Regions from separate parts of the Sphingomonas sp. Leaf5 genome, predicted to be linked through region 1. Evidence: predicted binding sites of a transcription regulator. Region 1 holds the regulator's gene; each other region holds the start of a gene.
What was found. Region 1 encodes LexA, which represses DNA repair genes until DNA is damaged. Its sites were predicted from a motif close to GTTCCNCNCTTGTTCT; they were not measured.
Positions count from the first base shown of each region.

Region 2: the regulator LexA is predicted to act here: its motif matches at 5,972-5,987, upstream of ASE50_RS17935 (ATP-dependent helicase).
Region 3: the regulator LexA is predicted to act here: its motif matches at 4,194-4,209, upstream of ASE50_RS15735 (putative DNA modification/repair radical SAM protein).

Region 1 is NZ_LMJZ01000020.1:23,244-33,206, forward strand. It holds gene trpD (anthranilate phosphoribosyltransferase) at 1-55, shown strand, start outside; gene trpC (indole-3-glycerol phosphate synthase TrpC) at 52-828, shown strand; gene moaC (cyclic pyranopterin monophosphate synthase MoaC) at 825-1,292, shown strand; gene ASE50_RS12595 (molybdopterin molybdotransferase MoeA) at 1,641-2,819, shown strand; gene lexA (transcriptional repressor LexA) at 2,873-3,535, shown strand; gene ASE50_RS19255 (hypothetical protein) at 3,720-4,049, opposite strand; partial or broken gene ASE50_RS19755 (hypothetical protein) at 4,096-4,209, opposite strand; partial or broken gene ASE50_RS19260 (hypothetical protein) at 4,282-4,928, opposite strand; gene ASE50_RS19270 (alpha-glucuronidase family glycosyl hydrolase) at 4,960-5,541, opposite strand; gene ASE50_RS12620 (endo-1,4-beta-xylanase) at 5,962-7,122, shown strand; gene ASE50_RS12625 (nucleotidyltransferase family protein) at 7,200-7,754, opposite strand; gene ASE50_RS12630 (translocation/assembly module TamB domain-containing protein) at 8,109-9,963, opposite strand, start outside.
Region 2 is NZ_LMJZ01000025.1:159,161-169,123, reverse strand. It holds gene ASE50_RS17960 (cell wall hydrolase) at 1-41, opposite strand, end outside; gene cysK (cysteine synthase A) at 38-958, opposite strand; gene ASE50_RS17950 (MFS transporter) at 955-2,283, opposite strand; gene ASE50_RS17945 (alpha/beta fold hydrolase) at 2,483-3,310, opposite strand; gene ASE50_RS17940 (hypothetical protein) at 3,398-3,589, opposite strand; gene ASE50_RS17935 (ATP-dependent helicase) at 3,692-5,968, opposite strand; gene ASE50_RS17930 (UrcA family protein) at 6,161-6,463, shown strand; gene ASE50_RS17925 (MFS transporter) at 6,616-7,863, shown strand; gene ASE50_RS17920 (sensor domain-containing diguanylate cyclase) at 8,056-9,234, opposite strand; gene rsmD (16S rRNA (guanine(966)-N(2))-methyltransferase RsmD) at 9,302-9,853, opposite strand; gene ASE50_RS19715 (pseudouridine synthase) at 9,853-9,963, opposite strand, start outside.
Region 3 is NZ_LMJZ01000023.1:54,663-64,625, reverse strand. It holds gene ASE50_RS15755 (XdhC family protein) at 1-45, shown strand, start outside; gene ASE50_RS15750 (NTP transferase domain-containing protein) at 35-676, shown strand; gene ASE50_RS15745 (UdgX family uracil-DNA binding protein) at 990-2,369, opposite strand; gene ASE50_RS15740 (hemerythrin domain-containing protein) at 2,369-2,845, opposite strand; gene ASE50_RS15735 (putative DNA modification/repair radical SAM protein) at 2,944-4,191, opposite strand; gene uxuA (mannonate dehydratase) at 4,405-5,571, shown strand; gene ASE50_RS18875 (hypothetical protein) at 5,613-5,753, shown strand; gene ASE50_RS15725 (LacI family DNA-binding transcriptional regulator) at 5,759-6,772, shown strand; gene ASE50_RS15720 (ATP12 family chaperone protein) at 6,732-7,439, opposite strand; gene ASE50_RS15715 (hypothetical protein) at 7,436-7,645, opposite strand; gene ASE50_RS15710 (HAD-IA family hydrolase) at 7,642-8,301, opposite strand; gene ASE50_RS15705 (FMN-binding negative transcriptional regulator) at 8,298-8,873, opposite strand; gene ASE50_RS15700 (RluA family pseudouridine synthase) at 8,873-9,963, opposite strand, start outside.

The DNA.
Region 1 (9,963 bases):
CATCGATAGCGGCGCGGCCGACCGCTTGCTCGACCAATGGATCGCCTACGCATGACGATGCTCGACACCATCCTCGCCACCAAACGGAGCGAGGTCGCCGCCCGCAGCGCCCGCGCCAGCATCGCCGATCTCGACGCCCGCGCCAGCGAACGCACCCCGCCACGCGGCTTCCGCGCCGCGCTCGACGCCAAACCCGGTCACGCGCTGATCGCCGAGATCAAGAAAGCCAGCCCGTCCAAGGGATTGATCCGCCCCGATTTCGATCCGCCGGCCCATGCCCGCGCCTATCAGGCCGGTGGCGCGGCCTGCCTGTCCGTGCTGACCGATATCGACTATTTTCAGGGTGCCGACGACTATCTGGTCGCCGCCCGCGCCGCCTGCGAGCTCCCGGTCCTGCGCAAGGACTTCAACGTCGATCCGTGGCAGGTGGCCGAGGCGCGCGCGCTTGGGGCCGACGCGATCCTCATCATCGTCGCCGCACTGTCCGATGCACAGATGACCGAGATCGAGGCAGCGGCGATCGAACGCGACATGGACGTGCTGGTCGAGGTCCACGACCGCGCCGAACTGGAGCGGGCACTCGCCCTCCGATCGCGTCTGATCGGGGTAAATAACCGTAATCTCAAAGACTTCTCGGTAAGTTTTGATCGAACCTATGAACTGGTCGATCACGCCCCGGCGGGCTGCACCTTCGTTGCTGAGAGCGGACTCAGCACGCGCGCCGATCTCGACGCGATGGCCGAACACGGTGTCCGCTGCTTCCTGATCGGCGAGGCGCTGATGCGCCATCACGATGTCGAGGCGGCGACCCGCGCGATGATCGGATGAGCCTCACCCATCTGGACGCCGATGGCAGCGCGCACATGGTCGATGTCGGCGGCAAGGCAGTGACGCAGCGCGTCGCCATCGCCACCGGTCGCATCACCATGTCACCCGAAGCACTGGTCGCAATCCGCGACGGGCTGGTCAAGAAGGGCGACGTCCTCGCCGTAGCCCGTGTCGCCGGCATCATGGCCGCCAAGCGCACCAGCGACCTGATTCCGCTCTGTCACCCCCTGCCGTTGACCAGAGCGTCGATCGAATTCGCGTTCGAGCAAACCGCGATTCGCGTGCACGCAACCGCCGCGACCGATGGCAAGACCGGCGTGGAAATGGAAGCATTGACAGCAGCTTCCACCGCATTGCTAACCATCTATGACATGGCGAAGGCAATCGACAAGACGATGGTAATCGAGGGGATCTGCGTGCTGGAAAAGCAGGGTGGCAAGTCCGGAGACTGGGAGCGGGGGTGATCGGGACCGGGCGCGATATCCCGCCTGCGCTTGCCCTGCGTTGAAGTACCACCCTTCCGCCACCAAACGTCGCTCCGGACTTGACGGAGATCTGTACGAAAGTACCGATCCCTCGCCTCTGCCGTACCCCCGCGTAGGCGGGGGTCCAGGGTTCCAAGCGTAAGCCGTTGTTCTGTCTGGCGCTGGCCCCCGCCTGCGCGGGGGTACGGAAGGGCAGGAATAAGTACGTTCGCAAAAGCCCCGACTTGATCCCGGCTCCCGCCACCTTCTCGCCGCTCGACAAAAGCGAAACTCCGGATCAAGTCCGGAGCAACGAAACTCCCCTCCTAACGATATGAAGGCCGACCCATGCGCCTCCTCCCCGTCGCCGAAGCCCAAGGCCGCGTCCTCGCGCTCGGTCGCGCCACCGCCGCCGAAACCCTCCCCATCGCCGACACCATCGGCCGGTTCGCCGCGACCGATATCATCGCGCGCCGGACTCAGCCGGCGCGCCCGCTATCGGCGATGGACGGCTATGCGATCCGCTTCGACGATCTGCCCGGCCCGTGGGACGTCATCGGCGAAAGCGCCGCCGGGGCTTCCTTCGCCGGCAGCGTCGCTGAAGGTCAGGCAACCCGTATCTTCACCGGCGCGGCGATGCCGACCGGCACCGATTGCGTGCTGGTGCAGGAGGAAGCGACGCGCGACGGCGACCGCCTGCACCTGTCGGGCGAAGGGCCGGTCCGGGGCGGCAATGTCCGTCGCGCCGGCCTCGATTTTCGCGAAGGCGAGCTGCTGATCGCGGCGGGCGAGCGCATTACCCCCGCCCGCGCCGCACTGGCCGCAGTCGCCGGGCACGGCACGCTGTCGGTCGGTCGGCGCGTCCGCGTTGCCATCGCCGCCACGGGGGACGAGCTGGTCCCCGCGGGACAGCCGCTCGGCGACGACCAGTTGCCCGAAACCAACGGGCTGATGCTGGCGGGGCTGCTCGCCGACCTGCCGGTCGAGCGCATCGATCTCGGCATCCTGCCCGACCGGATGGAGGCGCTGGTCGATGCTTTTGCCGGCGTGGAATGCGACCTGCTCGTCACCACCGGCGGCGCGTCGGTAGGCGATCATGATCTGGTCCGGCCAGCACTGGCGACGGCGGGCGGGACGCTCGATTTCTGGCGGATCGCGCTGCGGCCCGGCAAACCGATGCTGGCGGGATCGCTCCGCGACGCGGCGGTGCTGGGGCTTCCCGGCAATCCGGTGTCGTCCTACATCACCGCGCTGTTGTTCGTCCGTCCGCTGGTTGCGCGGCTGGCCGGTGCTGCTGATCCCCTGCCCCGCACGTCGCGTGCCACGCTGGCCCATCCGCTGCCCGCCAACGGCCCACGGCAGGATTACCTACGGGCGACGCAGATCGACGGGCAGGCATCGACCGCCGCCATTCAGGACAGTTCGATGTTGCGGACGCTCGCCCGCTCCGACTGCCTGATCGTGCGCCCGCCGCACGCGCCGGCGGCGGATGCAGGCGACTCGGCGGAAATCCTGCAACTCGCTTGACGGCAAGAAAATCGTTTCCTATTGGTTCCACGTCTGTTCCGACGGAGAACCCCATGTTGACGCGTAAGCAGCACGAGCTGATCTGCTTCATCGATGACCGGTTGCGCGCGACCGGCGTCTCCCCTTCGTTCGAGGAGATGAAGGAGGCGCTCGATCTCAAGTCGAAATCGGGCGTGCATCGCCTGATCTCGGCGCTGGAGGAACGCGAGTTCATCCGTCGCCTGCCCAACCGCGCCCGCGCACTCGAAGTGCTGCGGATGCCCGAGCGTCCCGTGGCGAAGAAGGTGGCGGCCAAGCCTGCCGCTGCGCCCCGGCCCGCGCCACAGCCTGCCAACGACGTCGTCGAATTGCCGCTCCACGGTCGCATCGCCGCCGGTGTCCCGATCGAGGCGATCGAGGGTCAGGCGACGTTGCCCGTTCCCGCTGCACTGCTCGGGGCCGGCGATCACTATGCGCTCGAGGTCGCCGGTGATTCGATGGTCGAGGCGGGTATTCTCGACGGCGACTATGCGCTGGTCCGCCGCACCGAAACCGCGCGCGACGGCGAAATCGTCGTGGCGCTGATCGAGGATAGCGAGGCGACGCTCAAATATTTCCGTCGCGAAGGGGGCATGATCCGTCTCGACCCGGCCAATCGCAGCTACGACCCGCAGCGCTATCGCCCCGAACAGGTGCGCGTACAGGGCAAGCTCGCTGGCCTGCTACGCCGCTATTGAGGCCCGCTTCCCTCTCCCGGCGGGAGAGGGGAGGAGCGGCGAAAGCGCGAAAGGGTGAGAGCGAACCTTCCTTGGAGTGTGCCATCTGAGAACCGTTCGCAACAGCTTGTGAAACCCGTGCGAGTGTGACTTTCGTGACCTTTGGCGCCCCGCCCACCGCCGATCGCGGGGCGGAGCATCGTCGTTACTTGCCGTTCCCCGGTGCCAAAGGCATCCTTAAGGCGTCCGTATCGCCTTGTAATAGCTTAGCGGATGCAGCGGCGACGTCACCCCGTCCGGGAGCGGATGACCCGACACCCCGGCGAAATAGGCGACCGTTCCGGTCCGCCTCGTGGAAATAGACGGGGTTCCAGTCCGCCGCCGCCAGATCGTCGACCCATGGCCCCGGCCCATAATGATGCCCGGTCGCGAACAGGTGGTTCAGCCCCAGCGGCATCATATAATCCACGACCGCCTCGTGCGACCGCATCATCATCGGGACGATCGGCTCCGCTGCGGCGGCACCCCAAGTCATCGCCACAGTCGCGGGCGATCTCACGCGCGTCGCCATGGGGGTTCCACGCCAGTCGCCCGAACGCATACCAGTTCGTCTGATCGAACTGCGATCCCGACCAGTTGCGATCGGTGCCGATATTGGACACGTCCGCGATTTCCGTCAGCGCCCACGGCCGCACCGGCCGGTCACGGACATCGGCGACTGTTACGCCCTTGCGCGGACGATAGGTGTCGCTGCGCAGGATCTCCTGCTACATCGTGCCGAGGTAGACGAGGTGCGGGGCGGACCCCCTATATTCCTTGGCGATATGCACCTCCATCCTCGGCGGCGTACGCGGCATCGCCCCGAACAGCGGATCGAATGGCTCGCGCGGCTGAAAATCGATCGGCCCGTTCTTGACCTGCACGATCACGTTGTCCGCGAATGTGCCGTCCAGCGGCGCGAACTCCCTATGGGCCTGCTGCGCCCGGTCCTTGGGCTTTTCGCGGGCATAGACGAACGCCCGCCACATCACGATCCCGCCATCGGCATGGCTGCGCTGGTAATCGCCCGGCCCCGGCTGCCCCTCGGAATTGGCCTTTATCAGGAACCCGCCGAAATCGGGAATGCGGGTATGGATTTCGTCGGCCTTCGCCGTCCACCACACCGCGACCTGCGGGTCAAGCGGGTCGGCTGTCTTCAGCCCCCCGATCTCGATCGGTGCCGAAAACCGTGCGAGACATAGACCCGGATGCCCCATGGGCAAAAAACGCCAGCCAGCGTTGCGATCTCGCCGGGAAATTCGGGCTTCAGGATATCGGCACTGACGTTGACGTTGTTCAGGACCGTCTCGTTAATCCCGATCGACGTGTTGGCGCGCGCGAAATCGGCGCAGTGCGGGTCCGCGAAACCGGGCAATTTCTGTCAGCTCCACAGCGACCGCCCGGCATTAGCGACGCTCGACAGTATCCCAATGGTTGAGCAATCGCAGGCCGAGCTTCGGCCGATCGGTCACCGAAACATCGGTCAGGCTGCCGGTCATCTGCGCGATCCGCAGCAACCGGGACGCGCCATACAGCACACCGATCGAACGGTTCGCCGCGACTACCGTCGTCCGTTTGCCTTTGATCGCCACCGACCGCAGCACGAACCCTTCGCGACCGAGCGACTGCAACGGCAACCCCAGCCCAGCGATCCGCGCGGACTTGGCCGTTCCAATCACGATCGCGCCATCGGTGACATTCCCGTCGGCAACCGCGCGCCCAGTCAGTCCCGACAGCCCGCGCGCCAGTTTCGCGGCGGCAAGGTCGAACGTCGGGTCGCGTTCATCGCGCACGATCCCCGTCGGCTGCATCGCAACGGTTCCCGTTTGCACGGTCGGCAAGGGCCGGTACCGCAGCCACAGATCATAGCCATCTTTGGCCCGCGCCGGTGCGGCAATAGCGCACCGGCAAGCGCGATCCACGCCGACCATTTCAGCATCGGGCATCCTCAATGCTTCCTGTCCGACCGACGGCGTTGACACCGGCATATCATACCGATCATGGTAGCGTTATCACGCCGCCAGAGCGTGGGACCGGAGAGTGCATGTTCCTGAATCCGCCCGATCGAGGGAAGTCCGACCGCGTCGTCCGCCACCGGTTTGTCCCGCTGGCCCGGTGGATGCAGGCCCTAGCACAAGGCGGTGACGTTCTGCGCCGTGTCGATCGGCTGCGCGGTCGAGATACGCAGCATGGGAATCGCGGTCGGACCGATCCGGCCGCGACGGGCCGTACATCGGAACGTTTCCCTCAATCTACCTACCTTGCCGGGCGACCCGTGCCCGCGCTGGATGGCCAGAACGGTCGGCCATTACCGACCTTCGGCGTCGCAGCCTGCGCCTGTTGCCGGCAGCCGCCGTTCTTCACCCGATCCTGACCAACTACCCCCCTATCGATGGAAAGGCCGTCGCATGACCATGATCGATCGTCGCAGCATCTTGGCGGGCAGCGCTGCGCTCCTCGCCGCGACTACCGTCCGCGCCGCCGATGCGCCCGGCGACACCCTGAAGGGAGCCGCTGCAAGCAAGGACCGCCGTTTCGGGTCGGCCTTCGCGTGGAGCCCGGCCGGGGCCGATGCGGGATCGTTCGCCAACCCGGCCTATGCCGCGTTGCTCAAGCGCGACTGTGACGTGCTGGTACCGGAAAACCAGATGAAGTGGCAGGCAATCCGCCCCGCCGCCGACCGGTTCGATTTCAGCCGGTTCGATCCGATGGTCGAATGGGCGACGACGAACGGCTTCGCGCTGCGCGGCCATACGCTGTTCTGGGCCTATTCGCGCTGGTTCCCCACTTGGCTGAACACCCACGACTTCGGCCAGCGCCCGGCGATCGAAGCTGCGCGCATTCTCGACCAGCATATCGACACCGTGACCAAGCGCTATGGCCGCAAGATCGACAGCTATGACGTGGTCAACGAAGCGGTCGATCCCGATACGGGGACCTTGCGCGAGACGTCGCTGTCGCGGGCGATGGGCGGCACGGCGAACGTGCTTGACCATGCATTCCGCACCGCCCGCGCCGCCGCGCCGCATGCCGAACTGGTCTATAACGACTATATGAGCTGGGAGGACGGCAACGCCAAACACCGCGCCGGCGTGCTGGCGCTGTTGGCCGAATTTCGCCGTCGCGGCACGCCGGTCGATGCGCTGGGCGTGCAATCGCATATCGGGCTGTTCCAGCCGACGACCGACGCCGGCGCGGTCGCCAAGCGGCTCGAACCCGAATGGCGGGCATTTCTCGACCGGGTCACCGCGATGGGATATCGGCTGGTCATCACCGAGTTCGACGTCCGCGACAAGGGATTACCGGCGGCGATCGGCCCGCGTGACCGGGGGGTCGCCGACTTTGCCCGCGCCTATCTAGACATCATGCTATCCTATCCGCAACTTGGCGATGTCCTCGCCTGGGGATTGAGCGACCGGTACAGCTGGTTGCGGGGATTCGAGCCGCGTCCCGACGGCGAAGTCACGCGGGGCTGTCCCTATAATATGGACCTGAAGGCCAAGCCGTTGCGGTCGGCGATGATGGCGGCGCTGGCTGGTGGCATGCGGCAAGCTCGCCGGGCAGCGTAGGGTCGGGAGGCTGACACACGCATTGTCGGTTGGTTGCAAGCTCGCCGTCCAACATGCCTGCGTCGCTACCGGTCCTCTCAGAGTTGTTGGCGTAGCCGGGGCCAATTCTCGATCCAACGCTTCGATGCGATCCGTCCGTCGTACACAGCGCGTTTTTCATCGAGAAAGCGCGAGGTCGGTCGAAGGATCAGGTGCATCAAGTCGTCCAGGCCCAACGGGGCCGCTACGTCACAACCCACTTCGCCCCGGCGGCGAACGGCGATGGCGGTCGCCGTTTCCGGCCAATGGCGCATCGCATCGGTCGCGGAACGATACGGTCTATCGCCGTTGCGAAGGTGCATCCTCGCCTGGTTCTTCACCGACCATGCGATGCCCGGTACCGCCGCTTGCAACACTGCTTCATAGCGTCGATCCTGAACCGGATCGGTGACCGCCGGATCGTACCAGATGACGTCGACATCGCCCGTTGAAGCGGACGGTGCACGACCATGAAGATGGTCCCATACTGCGTTCCGGACGAAACCCGCCGCAATCCAGCCGTCTCGCAAGTTAAGCGTGCGCACCACCCCCAGCAGATGCCATCGAAGCGGATCCGCCCGCAGAAGGGCAACGACCTGTGAGTGCGCGTCCATCTCCCGACGCTATCATCATCGAACGCTACTTGGGATGCCCGGCGGTACGGTCATGCCAAGGGTGCCTGATCGACAGGACGCCGCCCATTACCGTAAGGAAACCGCGACCAGGGCCGATCGAGCTTCAACGATAACCACGAAATTTCGTCCTTCCCGCGCAGGCGGGAATCCCCGGACGCCGACGGTTTGGCTGGATTCGCGACGCGGACGTATCGGGACTCCCGCCTGCGCGGGAGTTACGAACGGTATCGAACGCGATTCCTGCGCCCAGCGAACGCAATGTCGATCCCGACTGGCAAGCCGAACGCGCCTGAACCGGTCATGTGGATCGGGGTGCATCGACACCCCGATCCGTCAATAATCCCGGCTGTACCGCACCGACGCATTCGATCCGCCGAACGATCCGGTCTGCGACAACACGCTCAGGGTGCGGGTCAGCGCGATCTGGATCTGCGTGGCGGTGAAGCCGCGGGCGTCGGTGATGATCTCGATATATATGTCGTCGGTCAAATATTTGCCCGCCGCGAGCGAGGTGCCACGGCCGGTCGCCTCGTCGCCGCCCAGCACGCGTAGCCGGTCGAACCCGGTCGCCGAACGTAGCTTGCCGAGCGGATTGAGCCCGCCCCCGCCCGATCCGCGCAACGAGTTGAGCGCAGCGGCCAGCTGGATCGCCTCGGTCGCCGACAGGTTCGTGACCGAGCTGCCGAACAACAGCCGCGACAACACTTCGTCCTGTGCGAGTGCCGGGGTCGAGTTGAACGCGATCTGCGGTGCCTGCGCGGTGCCGGTGACGTTGATCGTTGCGGTGACTCCCTCCGCAGTGGTCGTCGCGGCAATGTCGATCACCGGGTTGGTATAGTTCTCGCCTTCGAAGCGGATGATACCACGCTCGACCTCGAACCGCTTGCCGGCAAAGGAATAGGTGCCGCGAACCAGCTGCAACTGGCCGTTGATCGTCGGCGCGGCGGAGGTGCCGCCGATGCGCAGATCGGCCTCCCATTCCGATTCCAGCCCCATGCCCGACACGTAGAGCCGGTTGTCGGCACGGACGCGCAGCGCGAGGCGGAACAGCCCGGCCGATGCCGCCTGCTGCTGCGGTCGCGTGGCGGCCGGGCGATTGGCATCGCTCTTGCGCCGGACACCCGTCAGCTCGGGGACTTCGGCCGCGCCCTGCCGGATGATCTGATAGCGCGCCTCCGGGATGACGAGGTCGCCCGAGATCAGCCCGCCATCGGCACCGTTCTGGATACGGATATCACCGGTCGCCGACGCACCCAGCGCATCGCTCCGCGCGAGTTGCGCGTCGCGCAGCTGGGCACGGATGTCGATCGGGAAGCCGCTATTCGCTGCCAGCCCGACCGATCCCTGCGCCGCGATCGTGCCGTCGCCGGCCTTCGCCCGCAACTGGGTCAGTTCGAAGCGATCGTTGGTGAAGCGGCCGTTGATGCCGAGATTGGTCAGCCGGGTGCCGAGCGTCTCGTTCTCATAGGTCAGGTTGTTGGCGCGGACCACGCCGTTCAACTGCGGTGCCTGTACCCGACCGCCGAAATCGGCGGCGATCCCGATCGGCCCGCTCAACTGCTGGTCGCCGAGGCCGGCGAAGGAGAACAGCACACCCGCCGGCCCGTTATAGCGGATGCCGCCCGACAGCGGTGCCGCCAGCATCCGCGTGACCCATGACCCGCTGCCCGGCGGCAGCGGCCGCAGGTTCGCGACCATCCGCCCGACCGTCGTCGTACCGCGCCGGATCAGCGCACGCCCGCTGCCGCCCTCGGGACGCAGGTCCCCGGCGAACACGATGTCGACCGGTTCGGAAACCGAAGCGAGGCTGGTCCGCTGGAAATTGCGGATGGTGAGGCGGGCATCGGCGCGCGGGAAGCTCTGACCCGCCGCCTGCGCGAAATCGAGGCTGCCGGTCGCGGTGCCGCCGATGCCGGTTCCGGGCATGAAGGCGTTGATGATGCTCAGGTCGAGCCGGTCGAGCCGCGTCTGGATCGACATGCCGTTGCCATAGACGCCGGCGGCGCGGATCGATCCCTGTGCGAAATCGATCCGCGTCGGATACAGGCGATAGCCGCCCGGTGCCGACACGATCCGCGCCGGATTGACCGTCCTGAACGGGATCGCATTGGCGACGCCCTGCAACGCGACCAGATAGTCGTTCGGACGCAGCCGGGCATTGGCGGCGACGCGGAACGGCACGCCCGAC
Region 2 (9,963 bases), on a different contig from region 1:
CTGCCGATCCTGTTCCGTTCGACCACCGCCGGCTCGCTCATTGTTCGGGCAGGAAGTCGGGAACCGACAGATAACGCTCGCCGGTGTCGTAGTTGAAGCCGAGCACGCGCACGCCATCGGGCAGGTCGGGCAGCTTTTGCAGGATCGCCGCCAGCGTCGCGCCCGACGAGATGCCAACCAGCATCCCTTCCTCGCTCGCCGAACGCCGGGCCATGTCCTTGGCAACCGCCGCATCGACCTTGATCACGCCGTCGATCGCGCGGGTGTGCAGGTTGGCGGGGACGAAGCCGGCACCGATCCCCTGGATCGGGTGCGGCCCCGGCTGCCCGCCGGAAATCACCGGCGAGAGGTCGGGTTCGACCGCATAGACCTTCAGCTCCGGCCATTTCTCCTTCAGCGTTTCGGCGACGCCGGTAATGTGACCGCCGGTGCCGACGCCGGTGATGATGACGTCGATCGGCGTATCGGCGAAGTCGTTCAGGATTTCCTGTGCGGTCGTGCGGACATGGACGTCGATGTTCGCGGGGTTTTCGAACTGCTGGGGAATCCACGCATCGGCGGTTTGCGCCGCCAGTTCATGCGCGCGCTCGATCGCGCCCTTCATGCCCTTTTCGCGGGGCGTCAGGTCGAAGGTCGCGCCATAGGCGAGCATCAGCCGGCGACGCTCGATGCTCATGCTTTCGGGCATGACCAGCACCAGCCTGTATCCCTTGACCGCTGCGACCATCGCCAGACCGACGCCGGTATTGCCGCTGGTCGGTTCGATGATCGTGCCGCCGGGCTTCAGGTCGCCCGATGCCTCGGCCGCCTCGATCATGGCAAGGGCAATGCGGTCCTTGATCGACCCGCCGGGGTTGGAACGCTCGGACTTGATCCACACCTCGGCATCGCCGAACAGCCGCTTCACGCGGATATGCGGCGTATTCCCGATCGTTTGCAGGATGGTATCGGCCTTCATGGCTGGGTCTCCTTTGGGATGACTTCGAGGTCTTTGGGCGGCGTGAAGCTACGCGCGGCCCGCAATTCGGGGAACAGGCGCGACCAGAGCATGGTGACGCCGATCGCAAGGATGCCGCCGCCGGCAACCGCGACGACTGGCCCGACCAGCGCGGCGAGGAAGCCCGAGCGTGCCTCGCCCAGTTCGTTCGATCCCGACACGAACAGCGTCGACACCGCGCCGACCCGCCCGCGCATCGCGTCGGGCGTATGCAACTGGATCAGCGACTGGCGGACATAGACCGACACCATGTCGGTCGCACCGACGACGAACAGGGCGGCGAGCGCCAGCAGCACGGCCGGCGCGAAGTCGCTGCCGATCGCGGCTTGCCCGAATATTGGCAGCAGCAGCGGCGCGGACAGCCCGAACAGCGCGGTCGCCGCCCCGAAGCCCATCACCGACAACAGCATCTTGGCACCGACATCCTTCGACAGCGGCTTGACCGCGAACACGGCGGCAACGACCACCGCGCCCAGCGCCGGCGCGGCGCGGAGATGGCCGAGGCCGTCCGCGCCGATTTGGAGAATGTCGCGGGCATAGATCGGCAGCATCGCCGTCGCGCCGCCCAGCAACACCGCGAACAGATCGAGCGAAATCGCGCCGAACACCAATCGGTTGCGGCGGACATAGGATAATCCGTCGAGCATCTGCCGCCACGGATTGGCCTTCCCCGCGATCACCGCACGCGGGATCGGCGGGATCAGGAACAGCATGATCAGCCCGAACAGGAACAGCCCCGCCGACACGGCATAGGGAATGTAATGACCCGCCGCGTACAGATAGCCGCCCATCGCCGGCCCGAGCACCGATCCGCCCTGCCACGCGATCGAACTCATCGCGATCGCGGTGGGCAGGACGGCTGCGGGGACGAGATTGGGGGCGAGCGCCTGCAACGCCGGCCCGGCAAAGGCGCGCGCGACGCCCAGCATCGCCGCGACGAAGAACAGCCATGGCAGGGTGATCGCGCCGCTATAGGTCAGCCATGCCAGCAGCAGCGCGCAGCTACCCTCCAGCGCGACCGACCCGCGCGCGATCCAGCGCCGGTCGATCCGGTCGGCGACCCATCCCGCGACCAGCGACAGGACCAGCAGCGGCAGGAACTGCGCGACGCCGATCAGCCCCAACTGAAACGCAGACTGCCGGATCGTCATCGTCTCGCGCGCGATGTCGTACACCTGCCAGCCGATGACGACGACCATCGCGATCTGCGCCAGCGTGTTCGACAGCCGGGCAAGGAAATAGGCGCGGAACGCGGGGATGGAAAAGGGATGCGGAGAAGCGGACATGAGGTGGGGGTTTAGGTCCGCTGTTGGGCTGGGGCAATGCAGATCGGCTTGGGGGGTATTGTGAAGCGACTTCATGCCGTCCCCCGCGTCACCCCCGCGAAGGCGGGGGTCCATAAACGCTGCGTTGTCGATCGATCGCGACCACGGTGTCTATGGATTCCCGCCTGCGCGGGAATGACGGGGGTAGAGACGTACTGGCTTACCGCCGACCGAGGAACGCCAGCAGGTCGTCGGTCAGCCGGTCGCTCTCGGTCGCGAACAGGCCGTGCGGCGCGCCGTCATATTCGATCAGATCGGCGTTCGGCAGCGCCCTGGCCAAAGCCCGCCCGGTCGCGTCGATCGGCACGGTCTGGTCCGACGTGCCGTGGATGATGAGCGTCGGCACGGTGATCGACGGCAGGTCCGGCCGGAAATCGGTGGTCCCGAACGACTCCGCGCAGGCCAGCGTCGGCTTGAGCCCCGCCAGCATCGCCGTGTTCCACGACAGGTCGAGCACTTCCTCGCTCACCGGGCTGGTGATGAAGCCGACGCCATAGAACTGGTCGAAGAAGGTACGGAAGAACTTCGCGCGATCCGCCTTGATATTGTCGGCGATCTCCTGAAGCTGGTCCTGCGGCACGCCATCGGGATTGTCGTCGGTCTGGAGCATGTACGGCACGACCGACCCGATGAAGCCGACGCGGGTCACGCCCTTGCCGCCATGGCGCGACATGTAGCGCGCGACCTCGCCACCCCCCATCGAGAAACCGATAAGCGCGGCATCGTCGGTCACGCCGGTTTCGGCCATGACATCGGCCAGATCGTCCGACAGCGTGTCATAGTCATAGCCCGACCAGGGCTGGTCCGACCGCCCGAAACCGCGCCGGTCATAGGCAATGACGCGATAGCCAGCATCGGCCAATGCCATCGCCTGCGGGTCCCAGCTGTCGGCTGACAGTGGCCAGCCATGGATCAGTACGACCGGGCGACCCTGTCCCCAATCCTTCACGAACAGGCTGGTACCGTCGCGGGTCTTTACATAGGGCATCGATCGATCCTCGTCGGGAAATTGTCCGACCTGAACGACCGACACGCACGGCGGTTGCCTGCGCTTCGCGACCGTCGGCGCAACCGGTCAATCGCGCGGGACGATGCCCAGCGTCGGGCGGGGCATGCCGCCGTGTTCGGCATCGCGCAGCATGACCGAATAGCGGTCCGCCATCTCGCGATGCACCCGCCGCACTTCGGGCAGTTGCGCGGTTTCCGCCCGCGTGCGCGCCTCGCCCAACCGGCGGCGGTAATATTCGGCGTTGTCGACGATCGACATCTGGTCCTCCTTCCCGTCCGTACGTGGTGGACCTTTCCATACACCGAACCGGTTATCCGGTCGCTGACATACGTTAAGCACAGGTTCAGTCGCGGCGTCTCTTCAGCCCGGCGTGACAAAGCTGTCCAGTACCCGCTTCTGACCGGCGGTTTCGAACAATACCTCCAGCTTGTTGCCTTCGATCGTCTCGATCGTGCCATACCCGAACTTCTGATGGAAGACGCGCTGCCCGGTCGACAGGTCGCTGCGGCCCTTGTTGCCCAGACTGATCGCGCTCGCCCGCGCCTCGACGACGCGTGCCGGGGTCGTGGTGAAGGTCGACCCCTGCGATGCGGCGCGCTGCCAGCCCGGACCCCGCCCGGTACCGCGCGCGACATCGGCGAACGGATCGGCGCGCTCGCTCCAATTCGCCCGCCACAGGCTTTCGCCCCCCGCCATCGTCGTTTCCGTATCGATATGCTCGGCGGGCAATTCGCCGACGAAGCGCGACGGCAGCGAGGAATTCCACTGGCCATAGATGCGGCGATTGGCGGCATGGAACACAACGGCCAGCCGCCGAGCGCGGGTGATCGCGACATAGGCGAGGCGGCGTTCCTCCTCCAACGACGCGGTGCCACCCTCATCGAGCGAGCGTTGTGACGGGAACAATCCTTCCTCCCAGCCTACGCAAAACACCGTGTCGAATTCCAGCCCCTTGGCGGCGTGGATGGTCATGATCGTGACCTTCGGCTCTTCCGCCGACGCCTCGTTGTCCATGACCAGCGACACGTGTTCTAGGAACGCGCCGAGCGACTCATATTCCTCCATCGCCCGGACCAGTTCGGTCAGGTTTTCCAGCCGCCCGGCCGCTTCCGCCGTCTTTTCCGCCTGATACATCGCGGTATAGCCGCTTTCGTCGAGCAACTGCCGCGCCAGCTCGGCATGGGGCAGGCCCTGCGCCATGTCGCGCCAGCGAGCGAAGTCGCCGACCAGCCGCCCGAGCGACTTGCGCGCGGCCCCGGTCAATTCGTCGGTATCGAGGATGCGCGCGGCGGCAGTCATCAACGACGATCCCGTCGCGCGGGCGTATCGATGGATCGTCTGCACCGCCTTGTCGCCCAGACCCCGTTTGGGCACGTTGACGATCCGTTCGAACGCGAGGTCGTCGGAAGGCTGGTTGACGACGCGCAGATAGGCGAGCGCATCGCGGATTTCGGCGCGTTCGTAGAAGCGGAACCCGCCGACGATGCGATACGGCATGCCGATGCCGATGAAGCGTTCCTCGAACTCGCGCGTCTGGTGCTGCGCGCGGACGAGGATCGCACAGTCGTCGAGCGTCTTGCCCGCCCGCTGCACCTGTTCGATCGTGTCGCCGACGCGGCGGGCCTCCTCGGGACCGTCCCACACGCCGATGACGCGGACCTTCTCGCCGACATCGCATTCGGTCCACAGCGTTTTACCCAGCCGTCCGCCATTATGCGCGATCACGCCCGATGCCGCGCCGAGGATATGGGGCGTCGACCGGTAATTCTGTTCGAGGCGGACGATCTTCGCGCCGGGAAAGTCGCGTTCGAAACGCAGGATATTCTCGACCTGCGCGCCCCGCCACGAATAGATCGACTGGTCGTCGTCGCCGACGCAGCACAAATTGCGCCGTTCCTGCGCCAGCAACCGCAGCCACAGATACTGGACACTGTTGGTGTCCTGATATTCGTCGACCATGATGTAGCGGAACCGCTGCTGATACTGCGCCAGCACTTCGCGGTCGGTGCGCAGGATCGTCAGCACGTGCAGCAACAGGTCGCCGAAATCGCAGGCGTTCACCGCCTTCAACCGGTCCTGATATTGCTGATACATCTCGCCGCCGCGGCCATTGGCGAAGCGTTCGCTTTCCCCCGCATCGACATCGGCGGGGGTCATCCCCTTGTTCTTCCATCCGTCGATCAGCCCGGCAAGGCTCCGCGCTGGCCACCTTTTCTCATCGAGATCGGCGGCAAGGATCAGCTGTTTCAGCAGGCGCAACTGATCGTCGGTATCGAGGATGGTGAAATTGGATTGCAGCCCGACCAGTTCGGCATGCCGCCGCAGCATCTTCGCGCCGATCGCGTGGAACGTGCCCAGCCACGGCATCCCCTCGACCAGATCGCCGACCAGCCGCCCGACGCGCTCGCGCATCTCCTTCGCCGCCTTGTTGGTGAAGGTCACCGACAGGATTTCGGATGGATAGGCTTTGCGCGTATACAGGAGATGCGCCAGCCGCGCGGTCAGCGCCGCCGTCTTGCCGGTACCCGCACCCGCCAGCACCAGCACCGGGCCGTCGGTGGTCAGCACCGCGTCACGCTGCGGTTCGTTCAGCCCGCGCAGATAGGGCGGATCGGCAGGGGTAGGGGCAAGCGACATCGTCGAACAGGTAGGGAACGAAGCGTAAAGCGACAAGCAAGGAAATTGTTTCGGAGCCGTCATCGTCCTGCCATCGCCGCTTCGCTGCGTTGCAATAATCGCGCAGTACCAGCGCGGTGCCGGTAGACGGCGGCACCCGAACCGCGGGCGACCGCCGCTGCGACGGGCACCGATTTCGCAGGAGCTACCATCATGAACATCCGTATCATCGCCCTTGCGGCGACCGCTTTCGCGTGCCTGTCGTCGGCCGCGAACGCCGAAGTGCGTGAGCCGGTGTCGGTCCATGTGTCCTATGCCGGGCTGGACCTGACCAAGATCGAACATCGTCGCGTCCTCGACGCCCGCATCGACCGTGCCGCAACGACGGCCTGCCGTTCGGGCGCGTCCGGCCTGCGCCGCTACGCCGACGAAAACCGCTGCCGTGCCGAAATGCGCCGGGACGGCCAGGTTCAGGTCGCACAGCTCCAGCCGGTGGCGGTCGCCAGCGTCAAGTAAGCACGGACGGTACGACGGAAGCAACGCACCTCTGCCGGGGCAGGGGTGCGTTTGCCGTTCGTGGCGATAGTTGCGTCGTAGCGGGCGTCAACGAAACCTTCTTGCGCCCCGGCGGCAACCCGCTAGGCGGGCGCATGGCCCAACCACATCCCATGCGCGCCCATCGCCGTATCCTAATCGCCAGCCTGATCGGCACCTCGGTCGAATTCTACGACTTCTATATCTATGCCACCGCCGCGACGTTGGTGTTCGGGTCGCTGTTCTTTCCACTCGAAAGCACGTCGGCACAGTTGATGGCGAGCTACCTGTCGATCGGCCTCGCTTTCATCGCCCGGCCGCTCGGCGCGGTGGTGTTCGGCCATTTCGGCGACCGGTTGGGCCGGAAATCGACGCTGGTCGCGTCGTTGATGCTGATGGGCGGCTCGACGCTGCTGATCGCGTTCCTGCCGACCTATGCGCAAGTCGGCTGGGTCGCGCCGCTGCTGCTCTGCACCTTGCGGTTCGCGCAGGGGCTGGGGCTGGGTGGCGAATGGGGCGGGGCGGCGTTGCTCGCCGTGGAGAATGCGCCGCCGGGCTGGCGCGGTCGGTTCGGCATGGTGCCGCAACTGGGCGCGCCGGTCGGCTTCATCGCCGCCAACGGGTTGTTCCTGCTGCTGGGGCTGACCCTGTCGGAGGCGGATTTTCTCGCCTGGGGCTGGCGGCTGCCGTTCCTGTTCAGCGTCGCGCTGGTCGGGCTGGGGCTCTGGGTGCGGGTAAAGCTGACCGAAACCCCCGCCTTCGCTAAGGCGCTGGCGCACGAAGCGCCGCCGAGCGTGCCGATCGCCGAACTGGCGGGCAGTCATTTGCGGGCGACGCTGGCCGGGACCTTCGGGGTCGTCGCATGCTTCGCGCTCTATTACATCGCGACGACCTTCGTGCTGGGATATGGCACGAACACGCTCGGCTATACTCGCGGCGCGTTCCTGCAAACCCAATTGATCGCGATCCTGTTCATGGCCGCCGGCATCGCGCTGGCGGGCTGGCTGTCCGACCGGTCGACCCCGGCGCGGGTGCTGGCGGGCGGGTGCATCGGCGTCGTCGTCGCCGGTGGTCTGCTAGGGCCGATGGTCGGGGCGGGGTCGCTGTTTGTCATCGGCGCATGGCTCTCGTTCGCGCTGCTGATGATGGGGTTCGTCTACGGCCCGCTCGGCGCATGGTTGCCGGCGCTGTTCCCGGCGCGGGTCCGCTACACGGGTGCGTCGATGGGCTTCAACGTCGGCGGCGTGATCGGTGGCGGCCTGACCCCCAGCATCGCGCAGGCGCTGTCGATCGATTACGGCCTGTGGTCGGTCGGCGTGGTGCTGGCCGGGGCGGGGGTGGCGAGCCTGATCGGGCTGGCACTGGTTCCGCGCGACCGCTAGAGCGGTTTTCGACCATGTTGCACCATCGTCATCGCCCTGCGGGCGACCGCTACGCGGCGGGCTGCTTCCAGTCCGTGGCAGCGTTGCTCGTCGGTCACGATGCTTTCGCATCGTGCCCTCCCTCGCGCCTTGCCAAGAACCGAAATCGCCACCGTGACGATGATCCAACCTGATCGAAAAACGCTCTAAGCGTTATTCGGCGGTGTTGGCCCACGCGCTGACCGGATCGGGCACCGGCAGGATGCGGTTGCGACCGGCGCGCTTGGCATCATAGGTAGCGCGATCGGCGCGTTCGAGCAGACGGTCGAGATCGTCGTCGGCCGACAATTCCGCCAGTCCGGCACTGATCGTGATCGCCGGCAGGTGGCTGGCAATTTCGGGCAGCGTCGCGCGCACCGACTGTGCGCCCAGCCACGCCCCGCGCAACGTCGTCCGGTCGAGCAGCGCAACGAATTCCTCGCCCCCCAGCCGCGCGATCGCCGCCGATCGCGGCAGGCGGTCGACCAGCAGCCGGGCAAAGGCACGCAGCACCGCATCGCCGGTGGCGTGCCCGTACTGATCGTTGACCCGTTTGAAATGGTCGAGGTCGAACAGGATCGCCGCCAAGGGCTGGTCCCCGGTGCGCGCGTCGGCGATCATCGCCTTCGCCCGCCGGTCGAACCCGCGCCGGTTCGCGATCCCGGTCAGCGGGTCGGTCTCCGCCTCCGCGATCGACCGGCCCAGCGCGGTCTGCACGACCAGCAACAGCGTCAGCAGCCCGACGGACACGATCAGCATCCCGCCGATCGATTGCGAGAACAGTGCATAGCTGCTCGCGGCATATTCCTTTGCCGACGCCCCCGATCCGAACAGCACGGCGAACAGCGGCTTGATCAGGAAATGCAGCGTCATCAATCCGGTGGCGATGCCGAGCGCCAGCCACAATCGCCCACGCCGCCGCCGGACCGCATCGACCGCCAGCGCCGTCGCCAGCGCCGACCCGATCGCGAACGGGGCCTGATAGGCAAATTCATACCAAAGTTCGTTGCGCGGTCCGTTCCAGATCGCGGCGCGTACCCCGATCCCGAACAGCACCAGCAGCGCCGCCCACCGCCATGGCCGCCGTCGCCCCGCCATCGCTGCCATCCCCAATGGCAACAACGCGATACTGCACAGGAACGAGCCATAGCTCAACAGCATGAACGGCGTGGTGAACGGCGTCAGCCGCACGCCGATCTCGCTGATCGGCGTCAGCCCGCCGATCAGATAGGTCAGCACGAACCACGTCACATGACGCTGTCCGGGATAGGACAGGCGGATGATCGCAAAGGCGACTGCGAACAGCCCCGCGACCACGGCATTGACGATCAGAGCGTAGAGCGCGCTGTCCATCGATCCGTTTCCATTCGTTCCGCCATGGCTTCGACCTAGCGAAGCTTCACCGCTAAAAGGTTAATCGTCACTCGGTTTCGTCGGCCAGCCGCAACAGGGTGATCCGCGCCTTGCCATAGACGCGCTCGGCATCGACGGTGAAGCGCGGCAGATCGAGCACCTCGGCCTTCGCGGTCTCGATGCTGACCCAGGTCGCCGGCCCGATCCAGCCGAGCCGCGCCAGCTTGTCCGCCGCCACCGCGCCAGCGCCGCTGCCATAAGGCGGATCCATCATCACGATGTCGAGCGGACGCGGCGCCGGTCCCAGCGCCAGCACCGACGTTGCCCGCACGTCGCCGCCCGCCGCGTCCAGCTTGGTCAGATTGGCACGCAGCGCATCCAGCGCGGCGCGGTCCTGTTCGACGAACAGGCAGGTCGCGGCACCGCGCGACAATGCCTCGATCCCCAGCGCGCCCGATCCGGCGAACAGGTCGGCGACCGCCAGTTCGTCGAAGCTGCCGACCCGGCTGGCCAGCATCGAAAACAATGCCTCGCGTGTGCGATCGGCGGTAGGACGGGTGGCGTCCCCCTTGGGCGCGACGATCGGCCGACCGCGCCACAGCCCCGAAATGACTCGCATCAGCGCTTGCCCCCGCCGGGACGGCCACCGCCCTTCGGCTTGCCCTTGACCGGTTTGGTCGTTGGCGTGGCCTTGGCCCAGCCGGTCGGCTTGCGTTTCGGCCGCTCGAC
Region 3 (9,963 bases), on a different contig from region 1:
CTGTCGATCGCCGCGGCGATGGTCAGGAGTTTCCATGCACGCTGAAGATACCGCGCTGATCCTGCTCGCCGCCGGTCGCTCGCGCCGCTTCGGCGACGCCGACAAGCTGGCGCAACCGTTTCTGCACAAGCCGGTCGCCTTCCACGTCGTGACGGCGCTGGAGGCGATCCCGTTCCTTGCGCGCATCGCGGTAATCGACGGGACGAAACTCGATTTCGCGTCGCGCGGGTTCGACGTCATCGTCAACGACGATCCCGGTGCCGGCATGTCGCGTTCGGTGCAACTCGGCCTGCGCGCCGCGCGGGCGGCGGGGGCGAAGGGCGTAGTGATCGCGCTGGCCGACATGCCGCGCATCACCGCCGCCCATGTCTATCGCCTGCTCGACACCGCACAGGGCGACGATGCGGTCGTCGCATCGAGCGACGGCACCAAACCCTGCCCGCCGGCCGTGTTCGGACGGGGGCGCTTCGATTTCCTCGAATCGCTGGAGGGCGATGCCGGTGCGCGCGATCTGGTCCGCGCCGGCCGCCACGTCATCACCACCCCCGCCGAACTGATCGATATCGACACCCCCGAAGACCTCGACCGCCTGCGCGCCATCGCCGAGGCCCCCGAGCAGCATGACGCGATCACGTTGCCGCAGCTCCAGCCATGGCATCGACCGCGCTTGGAATGATTTTCCTACAGGGCGGTGAAGCGATAGGCCCGGCCGGATCGGGTTCACGCGAAGGCGCGAAGACGCAAAGAGAAGAAGGTTAGTTTTCGCGCGGAGACGCGGAGACGCAGAGAGGTCGAACATGCCGCGACAGCGGATCGCTACTCTTATCGAGCAGGGGAAGGGCTCCGCCGGGAATGCTGCAGCCGCCAGCTCCCAACCCTCCGCGTCACCGCGCGAAAACGATCTTCTTCGCGTCTCCGCGCCTTCGCGTGAACCAAATTCCGAACCCGAACCAAATACGCGGCAAGTGTGACCTTTGTGACCTTTGGCGTCAGGCCATCGCCGCCTGCGCCCCCTTGAGGTCCTCGACGAACCGCGCAAACTCTTCCTCCGCCTGCACTTTATCCGGTAACCGCAGCAGATAGCTCGGATGCACCGTGATCCACGCCGAGCTGCCGTCGGCCAACGTCAGCACCCGCCCGCGCTCACGCGATATCGTCACCGTCTTGCCGGTCAGCGACCGTGCCGCCGTCGCGCCCAGCGCCACCGTCATGCGCGGACGCAGGATGCCGCGCTCCTGTTCGATCCACCACCGGCAGGCATCGATCTCGCCCACGCCCGGCTTGGCATGGATGCGCCGCTTGCCGCGCGGTTCGAACTTGAAATGCTTGACGGCGTTGGTGACATAGACGCGCGACCGGTCGATCTCCGCCTGGGCCATCGCCCGGTCGAATACCTGCCCCGCCGGCCCGACGAACGGTCGCCCGGCCAAATCCTCCTGATCGCCCGGCTGTTCGCCGACCACCATCATCGCGGCATCGACCGGCCCTTCGCCGAACACCGTCTGCGTGGCGGGCTGCCATAGCGGGCAGCGCTGGCATCCCGCCGCCTCATCGCGAAGGGCAGCCCATGCCGCCACACTGTTGCCGCCGGGTGCTGCTCGTGCCGTCTCGATCATCGCCGCCTCGCGTGCCTGTGCCCCCGCGATCAACGCCGGGACCAGCGCGGTTTCGGGCATGTTCTTCCAATATTTGCGCGGCATCTCCTTCATCATCGCGCCCTTCTTCAGCCGCGCGGGATTGAAGATCGATGCGTAATAGGTCTTCCAGACTTCCTCGACCGGATCGCCGGTCGGTGCATCCGCCTTGGTCGCGCCCGGCCCCTGCGTCAGCGTCTCACCGTCCCAATGCACCGAAATCTCCGGCGTCAGGATCGACCAGCGCATCGCCGCGAAGCGGTCGACGAAGAAGCGCGCATTATGGCGGACGATATGATGTTCCGGCTCGAACCAAGCGACGAAGCGGGTGTCGTCGGCGTCCGCCATCTCGCGAAACCGCAGGAACGCGCGCATCTTGTGGATGTCGCGCCGGACCGCCTTCGCCATTTCCTCCAGCCGCCGCATCGCCGGATCGGCCTTGTCGTCAATCAGCCGCGGTTCGGCGATCAGGCGGGTGAGCATCGCATAGAGCAGCGCGAACCGCGCCGGGTCGGCATGCATCGCCACCGTCCGCGCCAGATCGATGAACGCGCGCGGGACACGGGGGGCGGGGGCGCTGCCGTCGACGATCGCCTCGTCGCCGAACAGGTCGGTGGGCAGGTCGCCGACCTGCCACACCACCTCCGACGGTGCGACACGCTGGGCGGCGAGCGACCGGGCGGCGTCGCGCCACCCGTCGAAATCATCCGCCGCCGCCAGCGCCGCAACGCGCATCAGTCGCGATCGTCGCCCGCTTCCGACGACTCGGCTATCTCGAGTTCCCTGGGCTTGCGCTCCTCGAACACGGTCGCGATCCGCGCTTCCTCGTCGTCGCTCAATTCCTTTGCGGCGGCGGGAAACATCTCTTCCTCTTCCTCGTCGATATGATGTTCGTAGCGGTGCCGCATTTCGGCGAAACGCTGGTTCCATTCGTTGCCGGCCGGATCGAGCTTGGAAATCTCGCCGAGATAATCGTCGATTTCCTTATGCTCCGACACCGAATGCCGCGCCTCGTCGCGCAGGTCGGGATTGGCGAGCATCGTCGCGTACAGCGCCTCCTCTTCGGCCGCGGCATGGGCCGATACCTCGACGCGGAACTCCTCGAACAAGGCGGCGCGTTCGTCACCGCTCGCGGCGTCGATCCGCTGGAGCAGGTCGCGGTGCCGGTCGTGATCGGCCTTCAGATCGGCATAGATGCGGGCGTCGGCCATGGGGATTTCCTTCGGATGGTTCGACCAGACCAACGGCGACCATCGGCGGAGGTTTCTCTTGCGAGCGGTTTTCACTGCCTGCACCGGGAGGACGAAGACTATGCGAACAATTCCAGCTGATCGGTCTTCTTCGGGGCCACCACCGGCCGCAATTCGGCGCGGTCGGCCAGCACCACCGGCCGCCAGTCATCGGCGATGATGAACGGGCGGAGCTTGGCGACCGACACCGTCAGCCGCGAGATATCGGCCAGCGACAGCCGCCGCCACCGCCGCGCGGTCAGGATCGCGCCCACCGCCTTCACCCCCAGCCCCGGCACGCGCAGCAGCATTTCGCGCGGTGCCCGATTCACATCGACCGGAAAGCGGTCGCGGAACTTCAACGCCCACGCCAGCTTGGGATCGATGTCGAGCGGCAGCATCCCCGTCGCATCGTCGGCGGCGGCACGCACTTCGTCGGGGCGATAGTCGTAGAAGCGCATCAGCCAGTCCGACTGGTACAGCCGATGTTCGCGCATCAATGGTGGACGTTGCAGCGGCAGGACGGCCGATGCCTCCGGGATCGGGCTGAACGCCGAATAATAGACGCGGCGCAGCGCGAACCGGTCGTACAGCGTCGCCGCTTTGCCGACGATGTCGCGGTCGGTCGCGGCATCCGCCCCGACGATCATCTGCGTCGATTGTCCGGCTGGCGCGAATTTCGGCGCGGACTTGTAGCGTTTGCGCGCATCGCGACCGTCGGCAATCGCATGGGCGACGTCCTTCATCGCCCCCTCGATCTGCGGGGCGGACTTTTCGGGGGCCAGCCGCTTCAATCCGCCGACCGTCGGCAGCTCGACATTGATCGACACCCGGTCGGCATGGACCCCGGCCAGACGGACCAGCTCGGGATCGGCATCGGGAATGGTCTTCAGGTGGATATAGCCGCGAAAGTCGTGATCCTCGCGCAGCGACCGTGCGACCTCGACGATCTGCTCCATCGTATAGTTGGACGATCCGATGATCCCCGACGACAGGAACAGCCCCTCGATATAATTGCGCCGGTAGAAGCTGAGCGTCAGCGCGACGACTTCCTGCGCGGTGAAGCGCGCGCGGCGGACGTTCGACGACTTGCGATTGATGCAATAATGACAGTCGAAGATACAGCTGTTGGTCAGCAGGATCTTCAGCAGCGAGATACAGCGACCATCGGGCGCATAGGCGTGACAGATGCCCATGCCCTCGGTCGACCCGATGCCCTTGCCGTCGCGCGAATTGCGCTTGGCGGTGCCCGACGATGCGCACGACGCATCATATTTGGCGGCGTCGGCCAGGATCGCCAGTTTCTGCCGGGTATCAAGTTGCGCCATCCGTTCAATATATGTTCTGGAGCGTCCGCGACCAAGGGGTAATCCGCCGGGCGCTTACGCCAATGCCGACCGCCGCGCGATCACACGAAAAAACCGCGACGATCGGACTGGGCTGACCAATCTTGCGCACTGGCAAGGTCGATCGCACTGCCCTAGGTTCGTTGGCGAAACCCGTATCCGGGTTCGCAAAGCGGGGAGGGTAGCAATTTGCTGATGACACAGACGATGCGGTGGTTCGGGCCGTCCGACCCCGTGACGCTGGCCGCCATTCGCCAGGCGGGGGCGACCGGGGTCGTCACCGCGCTGCACGACATTCCCAACGGATCCGTCTGGCCGCGCGAAGCGATCGCCGCGCGCCGGGCGATGATCGCGGATGCCGGCCTTGGCTGGAGCGTGGTGGAAAGCCTGCCGGTCCATGACGACCTGAAGACGCGCGGCCCCGGCTGGGACCGGTATATCGACGCTTATCGCCAGAGCCTGACCCATTTGGCGGCGGAAGGCATCACCGTCGTCACCTATAATTTCATGCCCTTGCTCGACTGGACGCGCACCGACCTGGCGTGGCCGCTGCCCGATGGTGCGCGGGCGCTGCGCTTCGAATGGGAAGCGGTCGCGGCATATGACATCCATATTCTGCAACGCCCCGGTGCCGCGCAGGACTATCGGCCGGCACTGGTCGATGCCGCCGCGCGGCGGTTCGCGGCGATGGACGATGCGGCGCGCCGCGCGCTGGAGGCGACGATCCTCGCCGGCCTGCCGGGGGCGGAGGAAAGCTTCACCTCGGCGCAATTCCGCGACGCCATCGCCGGCTATGCCGGAATCGATGCCGGCGTGCTGCGCGACAATCTGATCGCGTTTCTCAAGGCCGTGTGTCCGCATGCCGACCAGCTCGGCATCCGGCTGGTCGTCCATCCCGACGATCCGCCGTTCCCGATCTTCGGCCTGCCCCGCGTCGTCAGCACCGAACGCGATGTCGCGGCGCTGTTCGATGCGGTACCCAATGCCTCGAACGGTCTGTGCCTGTGTACCGGATCGTTCGGGGTGCGCGCCGACAACGACCTGCCCGGCATGGTCCGGCGCCTCGGCGAGCGCATCGGTTTCCTTCATCTGCGTTCGGTCGATCGCGAAGGCGGCGACAGCGCGTTTCACGAGGCCGAGCATCTGCGCGGTGATGCCGATATGGCTGCCGTGGTCGCGGCGGTGCATCACGTGTCGCGCCGCGAAGGGCGCAGCATCCCGATGCGCCCCGATCACGGTCACCAGATGCTCGACGATCTCGGACGCCGGACCAATCCGGGCTATTCGCTGCTCGGGCGGATGCGGGGGCTGGCGGAGTTGCGCGGGCTGGAACTGGGCATCGCCCATGCCGCCGCCGGCTGAGCGCCGCCTATTGTAACCGGCGGACGGCTATGGGATCGGTCGTGGTAATGCAGCAGCGCGGCGAAAATCTCCATCAGCGGGTCTCGACCGCCATCGCCGCGATCAAGGTCGAGGTGCTGCGCCGGGCGCGGACCGGGATCGCGACGCAGCGCGGGCTGGTCGCACGGCAGCTCCGCGTCTGACGCCGGTGACCGGTCCGCCTGCCGGCACCACCATCGCCGATGTTGCCGCGCGCGCGGGGGTGTCGATCCGCACCGTGTCGCGGGTGCTCAACCGGTCGCCGCTGGTCAATGCCGCCACCCGCGAAGCGGTCGAGGCGGTGATCGCCGGGCTGAACTTCCGCCCCAGTGCGCGCGCGCGCGGGTTGGCGACTGGGCGCTCCTATCTGCTCGGGCTGGTGCATAACGATCGCAACGCACTGGTGCTCGATCCCCTGCAACGCGGCATGGTCGGCACGGCGGCGGCGCGTGGCTATGAACTGGTCGTCCATCCGGTCGTCGTCGCAGGCGATCCGGCGGCCGACGTCCTCGATTTCGTGCGCCGCTCGCGGGTCGATGGCGTGGTCGTCGTGCCGCCGGTGTCGGGACTGGCCGGGCTGGCCGATGCGCTGGCCGGTGTCCCGGCGGTGGCGTTATCCTCGGTCGCGCTGTCGGGGTATGACGCGGTGCTGGTGTCCGACGAACGCGGCGCGGCACGCACCGTCGCCGACCATCTGGTCGCGCTCGGCCATCGCCGCATCGCGCTGTTGTCCGGCCCGGCATCGGCCCATTCGGCCTGCGAACGGCGGGCGGGGTTCGTCGACGGCCTCGCCGCGCACGGCATCGCGCTGTCGGGCGAGGTGGAGGGCGATTACGGCTTCGACGCCGGGGTGGCGGCGGCGCAGGCGTTGCTCGCCGCCCGGCCACGCCCGACCGCGATCTTCGCGGCGAACGACGTGATGGCGGCGGCGGTGCTGAAGGTCGCGGCAGGCATGGCCGTGTCGGTGCCGGGCGACCTGTCGGTGATCGGCTTCGACGGCAGCATCCTTGCGCGGATGCTGACCCCGGCGTTGACCACCGTCCATCGCCCGATCGCCGACATGGCCGGTGCGGTGACCGAACGGCTGATCGACCGGATCGAAGGCATCGCCACCGATGCCGCACTCACCGCCACGCTGTCGCTCAGGATCGGGGGGTCATGCGGTCCGGTCCGCGACGGATGAGGTCGAGGAACCGGACCGCCGCGCGATATTCGGCCGCGCGGACCGCGCGGGTTTCGGCGGCCAGCGCATCCTCGCCCCATTGCTCGGCCTGCCAATCCTCATCGACATGCGCCGCCGTCCATGCCGTATCGGCATCGATCGCCCGCTCGGCCAGCGCCAGCCCGAGCAGCAGCGAGCCGGTCAGGCCGATGATCGGCGACAGCGGTGCCAGCACCCATGGCGACAATGCCACCACCGCCTCGCGCAACCGCGCCAGCGTGCGCGGCGGCTGTTCGACCGGCATCACCCCGTCGGTGACGACGAAGGTCACGTCGAACCGTGCGCGCGCCCAGTCGAGCACCGGGTTCCAAGCCGCTGCCTGTCGTTCGGCCAGCGGCTCCTCACCGCGATAGCAGAGCAGGTCGCTGCCCCCATAGACCGCCAGTCCGCCGGCAAAGCCCGCCGGATCGGCCGCGACCCGTTCGATCGCGCCGTTGGCGAGGCCGGTCAGCGGCATTGCGCGTGGATCGACCGTCTCGCCGACATCGCTCCATTCCTGCGCGATCGCCGCCGCCAGTTCCGGATAGGGCACCACCAGCGGCAATCGCCCCGGCGTCCGCACCGGCCGTCCGTCGAGCGCGATCTCGCCTCCGGGCGAAACCGCGACGGTCTTCCAGAACCGCCTCACCGGCTGCGCCATTTCGCGGCCAGCCCGCGCGGCACCACCGCCATCGCGTACAGCGCCGACAACACGATCGCGACGCCCAGCACGCGCATGCCGGTATCGGGTGCCCGCGCCAGCACGATCACCCCGAACACCGCCCCCATCGCGGTGACGATGCGGATGACGACCAGCGTCAGCCAGCGATTGCGCGCGACAGGATCAGGAGTCATGGCAGGTCCAGCAGGGCGGGGAGGAGCGACGCATCGTCGCACAGCCGGTCGGCCCCGGCGGCGGTCAGTTCGTGCGGCGGATGATAGCCCCACTCGACGCCGATCGCCCGCACGCCGGCCGTCCGTGCCATCGCCATGTCGTACCCGGTGTCGCCGATCATCACGGTCGTTTCCGGGGCGGCGCCGACCTCGATCATTGCCGCCAGCAGCATCGCCGGATGCGGTTTGGACGGGTGGCGATCGGCGGTCTGGAGGGTCACGAAATACTGGTCGATCCGGTGATGCGCCAGCAGCAGTCGCAAGCCGCGATCCGATTTTCCGGTCGCGACGCCCAGCTGCCAGCCACCGTCCAGCAACGTCACCAGCGTTTCGGCGATGCCCGGAAACAGCGGCTCCTCCTGCAATCGCCCGTCGGTGCGCATCGCCCGAAAATGCCGCTTATACCCTTCCGCCACCGCCGCGTGCAGCTCGGACGAGCGATAGGGCACCAGCCGCGCCACCGCCTGCGGCAGGCTCAGTCCGACGATGCGGCGCACCTCGCGCGGGTCGGGCGAGGCCAGCCCCGCATCGGCAAAGGCCAGCGCCATCGCGGTACAGATGTTCGCCTGCCCATCGGCCAGCGTCCCGTCGCAATCGAAGACCGCCAGCCGGGTCATGCCGCCTGAATCCATGGTGCCAGCGGATGGTCGCCCAGCGCGGCCGCCACGCGGGCGCGGACCTCGGCGGGCTTGTTCTGGTTCAGCTTCGCCGTGCCCCGCCATGCGGTCGGCACCAGTTCGAACCCGGCGATCGCGTCGAGCATCGCTTCGGCCTTTTGCGGATCGATCTGGTCGACCGACCATTGCGCCGCGCGTTCATAGGTAGCGGCGAGCGCGTCGAGCTGTTCGCGCAACGCGGCACGATCGATGCCGTGCGCCGCGCCCTCGACCTCGACCGACAGGTAGTTCCAGGTCGGCACCTCGTCCGGCCCGGCTTCGTACCAGCGTGGCGAGATATAGGCGTGCGGCCCCTGCACGACGAACAGCACGGTCGCCCCCTCCAGATGCGCCGTCACCGCATTGGTCCGCGCGACATGAAACCGCAGCGCGCCGTCCGCGGTCGTCACCACCGGCACCTGCGCCGCGCGCGGTCCATCGGGCGTGCCGACGAACAGCACGCCGAACCCTTCGTCCCGCACGAACGTCCGTGCGGCATCGTCGGCCATCCGAAAGACCCGGTCGGGATGCATCAGTCGCGCGATCCCCGGGCGCGACGCTCACCCCGCCGTTCCTTGCGATAGGTCTTGGCATGCGCCTTCGCCTTCGCCTTCAGATCGGCCTTGGTGACAGGCGGCGGCGCATCGTCGATCATCGCATTGCCCAGGCTCATGTCGAACCCCAGCAGGTCGATGCTCTCGGCGAAATGATCGGGCAGTTCGGCGGTGACGTCGACCTTGCCGCCATCGGGATGATCGATGCGGATGCGCCGTGCGTGCAGGTGCATCTTGCGGCTGACCCCGCCGGTCAGGAACGCGGCCTGCCCGCCATACTTGCCGTCACCGACGATCGGATGGCCGATCGCGGCCATATGCACGCGCAACTGGTGGGTGCGCCCGGTAAAGGGTTGCAGTTCGACCCAGGCTGCACGGTTGCCGACCCGTTCGATCACGCGATAGCGCGACCGCGCCGGCTGGCCCTCCTCCTCGTCGACATGCATCTTCTCGCCGCCCGTGCCGGGCTGCTTGGCGAGCGGCAGGTCGACGATCCCGTCGGAGATGTCGGGGATGCCGACGATCAGCGCCCAATATACCTTCTTCGCGGTCCGCCCGGAAAAGGATTTGGCGAAGAACGCCGCCGCCCGCGCCGTCCGCGCGATCAGCAGCGCGCCCGACGTATCCTTGTCCAGCCGGTGGACCAGCTTCGGCCGGCTCTCGCCGTCGAACTGCAATGCGTCGAGCAGCCCGTCGACATGGTCGTGGGTCTTCGTCCCGCCCTGCGTCGCCAGACCCGGTGGCTTGTTCAGGACGATCGCCTGCTTGTCGCGGTGGATCACCAGCGACTGCGCCAGTTCGATCTGTTCCGCGGACAGCGGCGGGCGCTCGGCCTTCGCCTTGGGCTGGGCGACGACCGCCGATTCGGGCGGCGGCACCCGCAGCACCTGTCCGGCCGCCAGCCGCGCGCCCGGCTGCGCCCGCCCGCCATCGATGCGAAGCTGCCCGGTCCGCGCCCAGCGCGACACGATGTTGAAACTGGTATCGGGCAGATGCCGCTTGAACCAGCGGTCGAGCCGGATGCCGTCGTCATCGGCCCCGACCGTGAATTGCCGGACGTCGTTCTCGC